2 regions of the Kitasatospora sp. GP30 genome follow, and region 1 is predicted to be linked to the other one. Evidence: riboswitches for the same ligand, from Rfam matches in the RefSeq annotation. Region 1 holds a riboswitch; the other holds the start of a gene.
What was found. A riboswitch is a leader RNA that binds a small molecule or an ion and turns the genes downstream of it on or off. The one in region 1 is predicted to bind S-adenosylmethionine.

Region 1 (7,102 bases):
ATGTGGCCATCACCCACAAGCACGAAGACCACGTGAGCGGCCTGATCGCGCCGGACGGTTCAGCGGCGTTCACCAGACTCGAGCGCGTGTGGATCGGAGCGGGCGACGCCTCGGTGTTCACGGGGCGGCTCGAGCCGATCCGCGACCGGGTCGTACCCGTGTCGGAGAAGGTCGCGATCAACGACTGGACCACCGCGATCCCGACACCGGGCCACACACCTGGTCACACCGTGTACGACATCAGGAGCGGCATCGGCCACCTTCTCGTCTGGGGCGACACCGTTCACGTTCCCACGCTCCAATTCGATCAGCCGAACGTGTCCTGGGAGCTCGACGGCAACCAGTCCCAGGCCCGCAGCGCGCGAGCAGCCCTCCTCGAACAACTGACTCAACCACACCACTTCGTAGCCGGCGCCCACCTCGACTCACCCGGCATCGCCCGCGTAACCCCCTCCGGCGACGGTTATGCGCTGGAATACCTCGCACCACCGATCGGCTGATCGAGCCTGCCGGCTCCGGGCCGTGCTCGTGATGGCGGCCAAGGGCAAGCTCAACGGCGACCCCCACAAGCACGACGAGCGACGCACCGCGCGTCGCTCGCGCTGTGGCCGCAGGGACGGTGTCGGCGGTGCGCACGGACTGCGAAGCGATCAACACCGCGCTCGGCCCGGCACCGCGGCCCTCAGCCTCGCGGACCTGACCGCGCAGCGCGTCGTGGATCCGTTCCACCGTCCCGTCGTCGTGCCACCGCGTGAAGTACCAGTACACCGTGGGCCTTGGCGCGAAGTCTTTTGGAAGCTGTCGGCAAGCGCACCCGGTCCGCACGACGTAGAAGATCGCGTCCACGATCCGCCGCCGCGGATGCTTCTCCCGTCGCCCGCCCTCGGGCCCAACCGTCGCAGTCAGACGCCGCCGAGTACTCGGCGGACTGCTCAACGAGTACCACGCCGCCCCGATCAAACCACCCCGTGATCCACGGGAACTCCCAGTTCAGCGGCCTGATCGGAGTTTTGACACCCTTCATGACGGTCAGGGGTGGTGTAGGGCTTCGGTGAGGCGGTTGGCGGCCTCGACGACGGCCTGGGCGAGGCGTGCACCGGGGTGGCGGGTGAGGCGTTCGATCGGGCCGGAGACGGAGACGGCGGCCACAACCCGGTTGGACGGGCCGCGGACGGGAGCGGCGACGGAGGTGACGCCGGGCTCGCGTTCGCCGATGGACTGGGCCCAGCCGCGCCGCCGCACGCCGCTGAGGGCGGTTGCGGTGAAGCGGGCGCCCTGCAGCCCGCGGTGGAGGCGCTCGGCCTCCTCCCAGGCGAGCAGGATCTGTGCGGCAGCACCGGCTTTCATGGACAGGGTCGTGCCGACGGGGACGGCGTCGCGAAGGCCGGAGAGGCGCTCGGCGGCGGCCACGCAGATCCGCATGTCGCCCTGCCGGCGGTAGAGCTGGGCACTCTCACCGGTGATGTCGTGCAGGCGGGTCAGGGCCGGGCCGGCGGCAGCCAGCAGACGGTCCTCGCCCGCCGCGGCGGACAGTTCGGTGAGTCGGGGGCCGAGAATGAACCGACCCTGCAGGTCCCTGGTGACCAGTCGGTGGTACTCGAGTGCGACGGCGAGTCGGTGGGCAGTGGGCCGGGCCAGACCGGTGGCGGCGACCAGCCCGGCCAGGTTGGCGGGGCCGGCCTCCAGGGCGCCGAGGATCGAGGTGGCCTTGTCGAGCACGCCAACGCCGCTCGTGTTCTCCATGAATGGGTACTCCAGTCTCAAATCCCGCGAGCGGCAGGTGGGTTGTGCTCGCGGGAGGCTCCGGGCGGGGAGCGGGGAAGGTCAGCGCGAACAGGCCGGTGGAGTCGGCCGATTGCCTGCGCCGGACATGAGACGGGTACGCGGAAGGGCCGGGGCGGCAAGCACCCGGACAAGGGACAGCACAGAGAGCACCGAGTCTCCTCATCTTTCCCGCGCCACGTTGGCGACAGGCCGGAGTTGGCACTGATCCCGGGCGGCGCGGCATGTACGTCGAACGCCGAGTCGACCGGGGAGTTGCCGGGGCTTCGTAGGGCCGGTCCCTCCACCCCTCTGGATGATTCGCGAGGAACCATACAGGAATCCGCGGACGGGACGGCCCGCCCAACCCCGAAGGCCGGCTCAGAGCAGCGGGGGCGCGTGGAAGGCGCCGAGGGCGCCGGAGGCGAGGTCCCGGTCCAGCCAGTAGCGCCGCGACTCGGCGAGCATCACGTAGACACTGACGGCGTGAATGCCGGGGATCTCGGCGAGTTCGTCGTCGATGAAGAGCGCCAGGGCGGAGCGATCGGTGACCAGGCCCATGCAGAGGACGGACAGGTCACTGGCGACGTGAACGGCGAGGCGGGTCTGGGGCAACTGGTCGAGGCGCCGCATGACCTCGGGGGTCTCGCCTGGGGCCACCCGCAGGCGGAGCATGAACGGGGTCTGGAAGCCGAGCCATTCCGACACGATCTCCAAGCGCGGCTTGACCCAGCGCTCGTCCAGGACCCGCCGCACGACGCGGTGCGCGGTGGAGGTGGGCAGGGCGGCGGCGCGGGCGATGCTCGCGGCGGAGGCCCGGCCGTCCTGGATCAGCTGGGTGACGACGGTGCGCTCGGCCTCGCTGAGGGGCTTGGCGGGCGGGTTGGCGGTCGCGGTGCCCTCCGGGCTGACCCCGGCGAGTTCCAGCAGGCCGGCGCGCTCGGCTTCGGTGAGGAACTGCGGATCCCAGGTGGCACCCCGGCGCAGGGTGCTGAGCGCGGGCAGGGCGTTGACGCGGCGGACACCGGGGACCGAGAACAGCCGGTCGATCGCCTCGCTGGTGGCCGCCTCGGACGGGGCGTGGATCACGGCGTAGAGGGGGTAGTCGCCGGAGATCTGCGCCAGGCGCTGGACGTGGGGAAGGTCACGGAGCCGCTCCAGGACCGCCAGCGGGGTTTCGCCGGTGATGTCCAGGAAGACGTGGACCGGCATCGCCGTGGAGTGCAGGCCCCAGTCGGCCTGACCGACCACGCGCACCATGCGGGCCTTGTGCAGCCGGTCGTAGCGGCGTTTGAGGGTGCCCGCGTCGGCGAGCAGGATCGCGCCGATGTCGTCCCAGGTGGCCCGGGGGGCTACGTGCAGCGCCCCGATCAGGCGCCGGTCGAGCTCGTCGAGGAGAGGCCCAGTCATGTTTCCGTACCTTAGACTGCCGGTTGATCCCATCGTGACATAGAGGATCTAGAAAATCTCTCACTTGAGTGCCATTGTTTGCGGAAACATCCCTCAGTAGTGCCGAAAGGGTCGCCATGAGTGCCACCGTGACCGAGTCCCGGGAGACCGAGCCCGGCTCGAGATCCATGCGCGCCATGAACCGCGCGATGGCGGCGATCGAGCGGGCCGGCAACCGGCTGCCCGACCCGTTCTGGCTGTTCTGGGCCCTCGCGGCGGTGGTCGCCGTGCTCAGCGCCGTACTGGCCGCCGAGCACGTCAGCGCCGTGCTCCCGGGGACGCACAAGACCATCAAGGTGCAGAACCTGCTCAGCAAGGACGGGTTCACCCTCGTCATCGGGCACGCCGTCGACAACTTCGCGCAGTTCCCGCCGCTGTCGACGGTCCTCATCGTGATGTTCGGCATCGTCGTCGCCGAGAAGAGCGGGCTGTTCGAGACGCTGCTGCGCCGCCTGGTCGCGCGGGTGCCGGGCCGCTACCTGACCTTCGCGCTGGCGCTGACGGCGATGGTCAGCCACGTCGCCGGCGACGCCGCGTACGTGACGCTGATCCCGCTGGGCGCGGCGCTCTACCGGGCCGCCGGCCGCAGCCCGATCCTCGGCTGCGTCGTCGCCTACGTGTCGGTCTCCGCGGGCTTCAACGCCTCCCCCGTCCTCACCACGACCGATGTGCTGCTGTCCTCGATGTCCACGGCCGCGGCCCACGTCGTCGACCCGCACGGTGCCGTCACCCCGGTGGCGAACTACTACTTCGGGCTCGCGTCCTCTGTCCTGATGGCAGTGGTGATCACGATCGTCGTCGAGACGGTACTCGTGCGGCGCTCGGACCTGGAGCCCGACGAGCCGGTGGCCCCCGCGCCGATCGCCGAGAAGGCGGAGGCGCAGGCGATCGAGGCGACCGCGCGGCAGCGCAGCGCGCTGCGCGGGGCCGCACTGGTCGCGCTGGGTCTCGCCGCGCTCCTGGTCGCGGCGATGATCCCGACGCACTCGCCGCTGCGCGGCGACCACGGCAGCATCGTCAACTCGCCGGTGTTCAGCGGCATGGCGCTGATCCTCGGGGTGTTCTTCGCCGTGATCGGCTGGGTCTACGGCCGACTCGCAGGCACCTTCCGCGGCACCCCCGACGTGATGGCCGCGATGGCCGACGGCACCAGGTCGATGGCACCGACCATCGTCCTGTTCTTCGCGATGTCCCAGTTCCTCGCCTACTTCAAGTGGACCAACCTCGGCGACATCCTCGCTGTCAAGGGCGCCGAGCTGCTGCGCGACCTGCACCTCGACGGCTGGCTGGTGCTGCTCGGCGTGGCCGTGCTGATCGCGGTGATGAACCTGCTGGTCACCAGCGGCTCCGCGCTGTGGGCGCTGGTCGCCCCGGTCCTGGTGCCCATGCTGATGCTCACCGGCATCCATCCGGAGGCGACCCAGGCCATGTACCGGGTCGCCGACTCGGTCACCAAGTGCATCACGCCGATGAGCCCGTTCTTCATGATGGCCGTGGCCTACCTGCGCCAGTACCGCAAGAACGCCGGCATCGGCACCCTCGCCTCCTTCACCCTGCCGGTCGCCGCCGTCGCCTGGGTCGCCTGGGTCGCCTTCTTCCTCGTCTGGTACCTGCTCGGCATCCCCCTCGGCATCGGCTGAGCCGCCCCTCCAGCCGCAACCTCCACCACTCCACCCGCTCGCAAGAGAAAGCCGATCATGAACCCCGCCACAGTTGCCCTCACCGACCGTGCCCACGAGGTCTCCTCGGAGATCGTCACCGACATCATGACCCTCGTCGGCCAGGAGACCAGCAGCTATGACCTGGCCGGCCTGGCGGCCGGCCGGGACCTCCTGCACGACCTGGCCGTCCACCGGCTCGGGCAACCCGGCGAGGAGCACCGCCACCGCGGTGGCGAGCGCGGCGACACCCTCACCCTCACCTACCCCGGCACTGCCCCCGGGCACGTCGCACTCGTCGGCCACTACGACACCGTGTGGCCCACCGGCACCCTCGCCGGCTGGGCACCATCCGAGTCGGGCGGCCGCGAGAAGCTCAGCGGGCCGGGCATCTTCGACATGAAGACCGGCCTGGCCCAGGGCATCTGGGCCCTCAAGCTGGCCCGGGAGTACGGCCTCCCGGTGCCCACGGTCACCTTCCTCTTCAACGGCGACGAGGAGGTCGGCTCCCGCTCCTCACGTCCGGTGATCGAGGACATCGCGCACCACGCCGACGTGACACTGGTACTGGAACCGAGCGCGCACGGCGCGGTCAAGACCGCCCGCAAGGGCAACGGGACCTTCCGCGTCACCGCCAGCGGCGTCGAGGCGCACGCCGGACTCGCACCCGAGGACGGGGCCAGCGCCATCACCGCACTGTCCGAATTCGTGGTCGCCGCCGCGGCCGTCGCCGCCCCCGCACTGGGCACCACGATCAACCCCGGGCTGATCACCGGCGGCTCCGCCGCCAACGTCGTCGCCGGGCTGGCCACCGCGAGCGTCGACATCCGGGTCAGCAGCGAGGCCGAACGGGAGCGCGTGGACGCGGAGTTGGAGGCCATCAAGGTCAGCGACCCGCGGGTCCGGATCGACATCGACCACGCCTGGAACCGGCCACCGATGACCCTCAACGCGGCCTCCGCACCACTCCTCGGCCTCGCCCGCGAAGTCGCCCGCGAACAGGGCCGCGACGGACTGCCCGCCGCCGCCGTCGGCGGCGCCAGCGACGCCAACTTCGTCGCCGCCCTCGGCCTGCCCGTCCTGTGCGGCATGGGCGCGGTCGGCGACGGCGCCCACGCCCAGGGCGAGTTCATCTACCCCGACACCGTACCCACCCAGACCGCACTGGTCGCGGGCCTGCTCGGACGGCTGGCCGAACCGCTGCACAGCTGAGCGGCCGACTTCCCCCGGCGGCAGGACCCGTCTCCGTGACATCGGCCCTGCCGCCAAAGGAGCGGCTGCCGAGAAGGTGCGGCTGCGTCGGCAAGGCCTCATCCACGAACGGCAGTTCAACGCGAGGAGTTTCAACGACTCCCCCGCACGGACGGCGTTTCCCGCCACTCGAGGAGCCGTCAGGTCAGCTCGCCCCCGGCCCCGGCCCCGGCCCCGGCAGCCGGGCCATCGGTCGGCACAGAGAGCCCGCACCCGCGCCTGGTCCGCGATCCGAACCGGCCCGAGCCCGCCGACCTGGTTCAGACCCACGATGAGGCGTTCGCCCGGGTCCGGGCGGCGGGCGCGGGCCGGCGCGTCGACCTGACCGGAGTCGACGCCGTCCGGCCGGTGATGTTCAACTTCCTGCCACTCCTGACGCCACCGACCGGCCCCGCCGAGCTGACCCGCATGGCCGACGCCTTCCGGACCGCCGCCTGGACCGATCAGATCGCCCATCACCTGCACCGCACCTGGGACCTCTTCCGCGCACGGCTGCTCAGCGAGCGATAACCGGAACGACGCCGGCGATACCCTCGTAGAGCTGATCTGGCCGCCCTGCACTCCACCGCAACATGCCCAACCTCGATGGGACGCCCCCATGCCACCTGACGCGCCGGAGTCCACCGGTGCCCCCGCCTGGCGCTCGCCCCGACGGGCCGTCAGGCCGGGAGGTTCCAGGTCTGGTTGGCGCTGCCCTTGCAGTCCCAGATGATCAGCTGGGGGCTGCTGAGACTGTACCCGGGGTCGTCGAGGCACTTGCCGGACTGCGGGTTCTGCAGGCTGCCGTCGGCCTGCGCGACCCACTGCTGGGCGCCGCCGCCGTTGCAGTGGTAGAGCTGGACGACCGTGCCGTTGGCGGTGCCGCTGTGCAGCACGTCCAGGCACTTGCCGAAGGCCTGGACGGTCCCGTTGCCGGGCAGGGTCCAGCTCTGGTCGGCGGCGCCGGTGCAGGGGGCCAGGTCGACCGGGTTGAAGTCGGCGGT
Region 2 (7,102 bases), on a different contig from region 1:
TGGGCCGCTCAGGAGGCGGTCAGCGCGGCCAACTGCTCGAGGAACCACTGCTGCGGCGAGAGCGCGGTGGCCGCCGCCGCCAGCCGCTTGGTGCGTTCGGTGCGCTCGGCGGCGGGCATGGTCAGGCCCCGGTGCAGCGCGTCGGCGGTCCCCACCACGTCGTACGGGTTGATCCCGATCGCGTCCTCGGCCAGCTCCGCCCAGGCGCCCGCCTCCCGGGAGAGCACCAGCGCGCAGCCCGCCTCGGAGACCACCGGCACCTCCTTGGCGACCAGGTTCATGCCGTCCCGGATCGGGTTGACCAGCGCCACGTCGGCCAGCCGGTAGGCGGCCAGCGAGCGGGCGAAGTCGTCCTCGACCTGGAGTATCAGCGGCTGCCAGGTGGCGGTGCCGAACTCGGCGTTGATCTCCTCGCTGATCCGCCGCACCGCCGCCGTGTAGTCGCGGTACTCGGCCAGGTCCTGGCGGGACGGGTAGGCGAAGGCGATGTGCACCAGCCGGTCGTGCCACTCGGGGCGGGTGCGCAGCAGGTGCCGGTAGGCCTGCAGGCCGCGCACGATGTTCTTGCTCAGCTCGGTGCGGTCCACCCGGACGATGGTTCGCCGGTCGCCCACCGCGGCCTTCAGCGCGGCCAGTCGCTCGTCGACGTCCGGCCGGTGCGCCCGCTCGCGCAGGAACTCCGCGTCGGCGCCCAGCGGGTGCACGCCCAGCGCCGTGGTGCGGCCCTGGAAGGTCACGGTCAGTGCCGCCCGGTCCACGGTGGCGCCCAGCACCCGCTCGCTGCAGTCGGCGAACGCCTCGGCCCAGCGCCGGGTGTGGAAGCCGGCCCGGTCCGCGCCCAGCACCCCGGTGAGCACGGCGGCGGCCGGGCCGTCGGGCAGCAGCCGGAAGTAGTCGACCGGCGCCCAGGGGGTGTGCAGGAAGTAGCCGATCCGCAGGTCGGGGCGGCGCTCCCGGAGCAGGGCCGGCACCAGGGTCAGGTGGTAGTCCTGGACCAGCACCGCCGCGCCCGGCGCGGCCTCGGCGGCCAGCGCCGCGGCGAAGGCCTCGTTGTACTCCCGGAACCCGGCCCACCGCTCGGCCGCGGCCTGGTCGAAGGCCGGCGCGGTGGGGGTGTTGTAGAGCTGGTGGTGCAGGAACCACAGGGTGGAGTTGGCCACCCCGTTGTACGCCTGGTCGAAGACCACCGGATCGATGTCCAGCATCCGGACGGCCTGGCCGCCGACGTCGAACCCGGCCAGGTCCAGGCGGCCCTGCGGGGACTGCCGGGCGGCGGCCCGGTCCGCCTCGCCGAGCGCCGCGCAGACCCAGACCGCGTGCGGGTCGTCGATCGCGGACAGCCCGGACACCAGGCCGCCGCCACCGCGGCGCGGTGTCAGGCTGCCGTCCGCGGCGTGGCGGAAGGCGACCGGGCCGCGGTTGGAAGCGACCAGGACGCGTGCGGTCGTTTGCTCGGCCATACCGGCAACCTTGCCGGGGTCGCGGGGTGGCAAACCAGGGCCTTTGTCACATCCGCTGGTTCCGGTACTCCGGCAGCTCGATCATCGGCGGCCGCTCCAGGGCCGTCACCGGGTGGTCGTGCGCCGTGAAGTCCCGGGTCACCGGGTCCCGGGAGAACTGGGTGAGCACCGGGCGGGCCAGGTCGTCGGCGGCCTTGAGCCGGTTGGTGCGGTCCAGCCGCTCCAGCGCGGTGCGGTAGATGGTGGCGGCCATCCGGCCCAGTGCCTGGCTGTCCTGGTGGCGGTGGTGGCGCACTCCGACGTCCACCTGGGCCAGCGCGTCCAGCCCGACCAGGTCCAGGGCGTCGACCAGCAGGCCCAGCTCCACCCCGTAGCCGGTCGGGAAGTGCAGCCGGTCCAGCAGCGAGCGACGGGCCGCGTACTCGCCGCCGAGCGGCTGCACGAAGCCGGCCAGCTGCGGCCAGTGCAGGTTGAGCAGGGGTCTGGCGACCAGTTCGGTCACCCGGCCGCCGCCGGACGGGACCACCGTGCCTGAGCCCGCGGCGGAGCCGCTGTTCGAAACTTCCAGCGGGCGGTCGTACATCGCCTTGACCAGCTGGATCTCCGGGTCGGTGAGCAGCGGGCCGACGATCCCGGAGACGAACGCCGGGTCGAACTCGCGCAGGTCGGCATCGATGAAGCAGACGATCGCCCCGCTGGTCACCAGCAGCGAGCGCCACAGCACCTCGCCCTTGCCGGGCACGGCCGGCAGCCGGGGCAGGATCGCGTCCCGGTGCACCACCCGGGCACCGGCGGCCGCGGCCACCTCGGCGGTCCGGTCCACCGAGCCGGAGTCCACCACCACCAGCTCGTCCACCAGCGGGATCCGCTCCATCAGCTCACGGCGGATCACCTCGACGATCTCGCCGACCGTGGACTCCTCGTCGAGCGCCGGCAGCACCACGCTGACCGTGCCGGCCGCCCCGGCCGCCTCCTTCGCGGCCAGTAACCGCGGCACCGGCCGGTCGGCCGCGGTCCAGGACCTGCGGCGCAACCAGCGGGCCGCCTCCGGGAGTAGCGCGGGGCTCTGCTCGGCTGGCAAATCTCGCTCCTTGTACGCGTGGAAATGGTCCGGGGCGTCTCGCGTGGCGGACGGCCCCTTTCCGCTGTGGTGCCTTCGGATACAGTCTTCGTACTGCGGTCAGACCTTCGCACACCGGGGTGGACCGCCAGGAAAACGTCGGCTCGCGCATCCGTGCGGTGCGCCGATGACAACTTCACAGAGCTCATCCAGAGGGACTGAGGGAACGGCCCGTTGACGTCCCGGCAACCTTCTCGACCGGCCTGTAGCAGGCCCCGGCGAGACAGGTGCCAATTCCGGCCCGGGCGCGACCGCGTCACGGGGAAGATGAGGAGAGAGGCCTCGCCGCCCATGGCTACCGCTACCCCTGCCGCAACGTCCACCGTTGATCTCGGCCCCGCCGCCGCCCTGTCCTGTCGGGAGTGCGGCACCCGGTTCCCGCTCGGTCCCAGCTTCGCCTGCCTGGAGTGTTTCGGCCCGCTGGAGATCGCCTACGACTACAGCGGCCACGACACCGCCGAGTTGCGGGCCCGGATCGAGGCCGGCCCGGCCTCCATCTGGCGCTACGCCCCGCTGCTGCCGGTCCCGGCCGACGTGGCGACCAAGCCCAACCTCAACCCCGGCTGGACCCCGCTGGTCGAGGCCGACCGGCTCGGCAAGGAGCTCGGCTTCACCGCCCGGCTGCACGTCAAGGACGACTCCGGCAACCCCACCCACTCGTTCAAGGACCGGGTGGTGGCCTGCGCCATCGAGGCGGCCCGGGCCTTCGACTTCACCACCCTGTCCTGCTCCTCCACCGGCAACCTGGCCGGTGCGGTGGGCGCCGCGGCGGCCCGGGCCGGCCTGCGCTCCTGCGTCTTCATCCCGCACGACCTGGAGCACGCCAAGATCGTCATGGCCGCGGTCTACGGCGGTGACCTGGTCGGCATCGAGGGCAACTACGACGACGTGAACCGGTTCTGCTCCGAGCTGATCGGCGATCCGGCCGGCGAGGGCTGGGGCTTCGTCAACGTCAACCTGCGGCCGTACTACGGCGAGGGCTCCAAGACGCTGGCCTTCGAGATCTGCGAGCAGCTCGGTTGGCGGCTGCCGGAGCAGATCGTGATCCCGATCGCCTCCGGCTCCCAACTCACCAAGATCGACAAGGGGTTGCGGGAGCTGATCGAGCTCGGACTGGTCGAGGACCGGCCGTACCGGGTCTTCGGCGCCCAGGCGACCGGATGCTCCCCGGTGGCCGAGGCGTTCAAGGCCGGTCGCGACGTGATCCGTCCGGTCAAGCCGGACACCATCGCCAAGTCGCTGGCGATCGGCAACCCGGCGGACGGCCCGTACGTGCTGGACATCGCCCGGCGCACCGGCGGCGCGGTGGAGGACGTCACCGACGCCGAGGTGGTCGAGGCGATCCGGTTGCTGGCCCGCACCGAGGGCATCTTCGCCGAGACCGCCGGCGGCGTGACCATCGGCGTGCTCAAGAAGTTGGTCGAGAGCGGACAGCTGGACCCGGGCAAGGAGACCGTGGCGATCAACACCGGCGACGGCCTCAAGACGCTGGACGCGGCGGCGGGGGCCGGCCTGACCGCGGTGATCCGGCCGAGCCTGGAGTCGTTCCGGGCCGCCGGCCTGGTCTGAGTCCGCCCGCATCCCCCACCCGGAACCGCCCGAACGCCATGAGCGCCTTGAGCAAGGAGTACCCCCGATGAGCGCCACCGTCCGCATTCCCACCATCCTGCGCACCTACACCGACGGCCGGTCCGAAGTGACCGCCGAGGGCGCCACCCTGGCCGAGGTGATCGCCGACCTGGACCGCAACCACACCGGCATCGGCGCCCGACTCCTGGACGACACCGGCAAGTTGCGCCGGTTCGTCAACGTGTACGTGAACGACGACGACGTGCGGTTCGCCGAGGGCCTGGCGACCGAGATCCCCGGCGGCGCCGGCATCTCGATCATCCCGGCCGTGGCGGGCGGCTGCTGACGGCCCGTCAGGGCCCTGTGGGGCGTCGTGCGGTCATGGCGGGCCGCACGGCGCCCCGTGCCGTGTCCGGGGGTGGTCCGCGGCGCCCGCCGGCAGGGCATAGGCTGTCCGTGCCGGCAGCGGTTCGGACGTCCTGGTCGCCGGGACGCAACTGCCGAGGTACCACTGGAATCGTGCTCGGGACGCGTCAGAAATTCTCGGGCAATTCGTGGTTTAAGTCCGCTATGTCCCAGGCGAATTGCCGACTCTGTCGCATTCCTCCCCAGCTGTCCCTTGGCGGGGCCGTCGAATTGGCGTCCAGTGACCCTGTTGCTCAGGGCGCTGCTCCGGATACATTCAGCCGCGGTCGACGCATTTGCCTGCCTCGGGGCGCCAACTGGCGCCCTGGCGTGGGTTGCTGCGGCATGCAGGGCCACGCCCCGGGGGGACACCTTCGGCATGGTCCGCCAGACCCGGGTCCGCGACCGGCGAACCCGTGAAGGGCCAGCACAGCACTAGGGGAGTTCGGAATGGCTCAGGGCACCGTCAAGTGGTTCAACGCGGAGAAGGGCTACGGCTTCATCGCGGTCGACGGTGGTGCGGACGTGTTCGTCCACTACAGCGCGATCCAGATGGACGGCTACCGCACCCTCGAGGAGGGCCAGCGGGTCGAGTTCGAGATCTCCCAGGGGCAGAAGGGCCCGCAGGCGGACATGGTCCGCGCCGCGGTCTGACCTTTCCGATCCTCGGGGGCCTCGGCTCAGACCGAGCTGGTGGACCAAAGCGGCCGAGCCCGCGGCCGACTTCCCATCCGGGAGTCGGCCGCGGGCTCGGCCGCTTGTCGTCGCCGTGCGGTTCATCCCGGCGCGTCGTTCAGCTCGAAGGAGCTTGCACTCGCCACACCGGAGTGCTAATCATTGGCGTTAGCACTCACAGCTTGAGAGTGACAAACGGACCGGGTCGGTGAGGCTCGGAGTGCGGCAGGGGACAGGACCCCCGCGCTCCAGGCCGTCCGTCGCGGGCACCTCTGGTCCGAGCAGTCGACCGTGTCCTGGAGGACCACTTCCAATGGCCAAGATCATCGCGTTTGACGAGGAAGCTCGCCGCGGCCTTGAGCGCGGCATGAACCAGCTTGCCGACGCCGTCAAGGTGACGCTGGGCCCCAAGGGCCGCAACGTCGTCCTTGAGAAGAAGTGGGGCGCCCCCACGATCACCAACGACGGTGTCTCCATCGCCAAGGAGATCGAGCTCGAGGACCCCTACGAGAAGATCGGCGCGGAGCTCGTCAAGGAGGTCGCCAAGAAGACCGACGACGTCGCGGGTGACGGCACCACCACCGCCACCGTGCTGGCCCAGGCCCTGGTGCGCGAGGGTCTGCGCAACGTTGCCGCCGGCGCCAACCCGATGGCTCTGAAGCGCGGCATCGAGAAGGCCGTCGCCGCCGTCTCCGACCAGCTGCTGGCCCAGGCCCGCAACGTGGAGACCAAGGAGCAGATCGCCGCGACCGCCTCGATCTCCGCCGCCGACACCCAGATCGGCGAGCTGATCGCCGAGGCCATGGACAAGGTCGGCAAGGAAGGCGTCATCACCGTCGAGGAGAGCAACACCTTCGGTCTGGAGCTGGAGCTCACCGAGGGCATGCGCTTCGACAAGGGCTACATCTCGGCCTACTTCGCCACCGACCTGGAGCGGATGGAGGCGTCGTTCGACGAGCCGTACATCCTGATCGCCAACTCCAAGATCGGCTCGGTCAAGGACCTGCTCCCGCTGCTGGAGAAGGTCATGCAGTCCGGCAAGCCGCTGCTGATCATCGCCGAGGACGTCGAGGGCGAGGCCCTGTCGACCCTGGTGGTCAACAAGATCCGCGGCACCTTCAAGTCCGTCGCCGTCAAGGCCCCGGGCTTCGGCGACCGCCGCAAGGCCATGCTGGGCGACATCGCCATCCTCACCGGCGGCACCGTGATCTCCGAGGAGGTCGGCCTCAAGCTGGAGAACGCCGGTCTCGACCTGCTGGGCACCGCCCGCAAGGTGGTCATCACCAAGGACGAGACCACCATCGTCGACGGTGGCGGCGACAGCGACCAGGTCGCCGGCCGGGTCAACCAGATCCGCGCCGAGATCGAGAACAGCGACTCGGACTACGACCGCGAGAAGCTCCAGGAGCGCCTCGCCAAGCTGGCCGGCGGTGTGGCCGTCATCAAGGCCGGCGCGGCCACCGAGGTCGAGCTCAAGGAGCGCAAGCACCGCATCGAGGACGCCGTGCGCAACGCCAAGGCGGCCGTCGAGGAGGGCATCGTCGCCGGCGGTGGCGTGGCCCTGCTGCAGGCCGCTGTCGCGTTCGACAAGCTGGAGCTGGACGGCGACGAGGCCACCGGTGCCAACATCGTGAAGGTCGCGCTGGAGGCCCCGATCAAGCAGATCGCCACCAACGCCGGCCTCGAGGGCGGCGTCGTGGTGGAGAAGGTCCGCAACCTCCCCGCGGGCCACGGCCTGAACGCCGCCACCAACGAGTACGTCGACCTGGTCGCCGAGGGCATCATCGACCCGGCCAAGGTCACCCGCTCGGCGCTGCAGAACGCCGCCTCCATCGCGGCGCTCTTCCTCACCACCGAGGCCGTCATCGCCGAC

Region 2: it holds a riboswitch for S-adenosylmethionine, as region 1 does, so the genes downstream of both, thrC (threonine synthase) here and P3T35_RS32270 (IclR family transcriptional regulator) in region 1, are expected to answer to the same signal.

The regions. Positions count from the first base shown of each region.
Region 1 covers NZ_JARZAH010000036.1:1,906-9,007, reverse strand. Annotated here, with positions in the region: gene P3T35_RS32275 (MBL fold metallo-hydrolase) at 1-500, shown strand, start outside; gene P3T35_RS32270 (IclR family transcriptional regulator) at 1,030-1,743, opposite strand; SAM riboswitch class I at 1,942-2,084, opposite strand; gene P3T35_RS32265 (Lrp/AsnC family transcriptional regulator) at 2,143-3,171, opposite strand; gene P3T35_RS32260 (AbgT family transporter) at 3,288-4,850, shown strand; gene P3T35_RS32255 (M20 family metallopeptidase) at 4,908-6,080, shown strand; gene P3T35_RS32250 (hypothetical protein) at 6,468-6,629, shown strand; gene P3T35_RS32245 (alkaline phosphatase family protein) at 6,779-7,102, opposite strand, start outside.
Region 2 covers NZ_JARZAH010000009.1:169,979-177,080, reverse strand. Annotated here, with positions in the region: gene P3T35_RS16700 (trehalose-6-phosphate synthase) at 9-1,460, opposite strand; gene P3T35_RS16695 (glucosyl-3-phosphoglycerate synthase) at 1,507-2,541, opposite strand; SAM riboswitch class I at 2,723-2,854, shown strand; gene thrC (threonine synthase) at 2,872-4,149, shown strand; gene P3T35_RS16685 (MoaD/ThiS family protein) at 4,217-4,495, shown strand; gene P3T35_RS16680 (cold-shock protein) at 5,005-5,208, shown strand; gene groL (chaperonin GroEL) at 5,543-7,102, shown strand, end outside.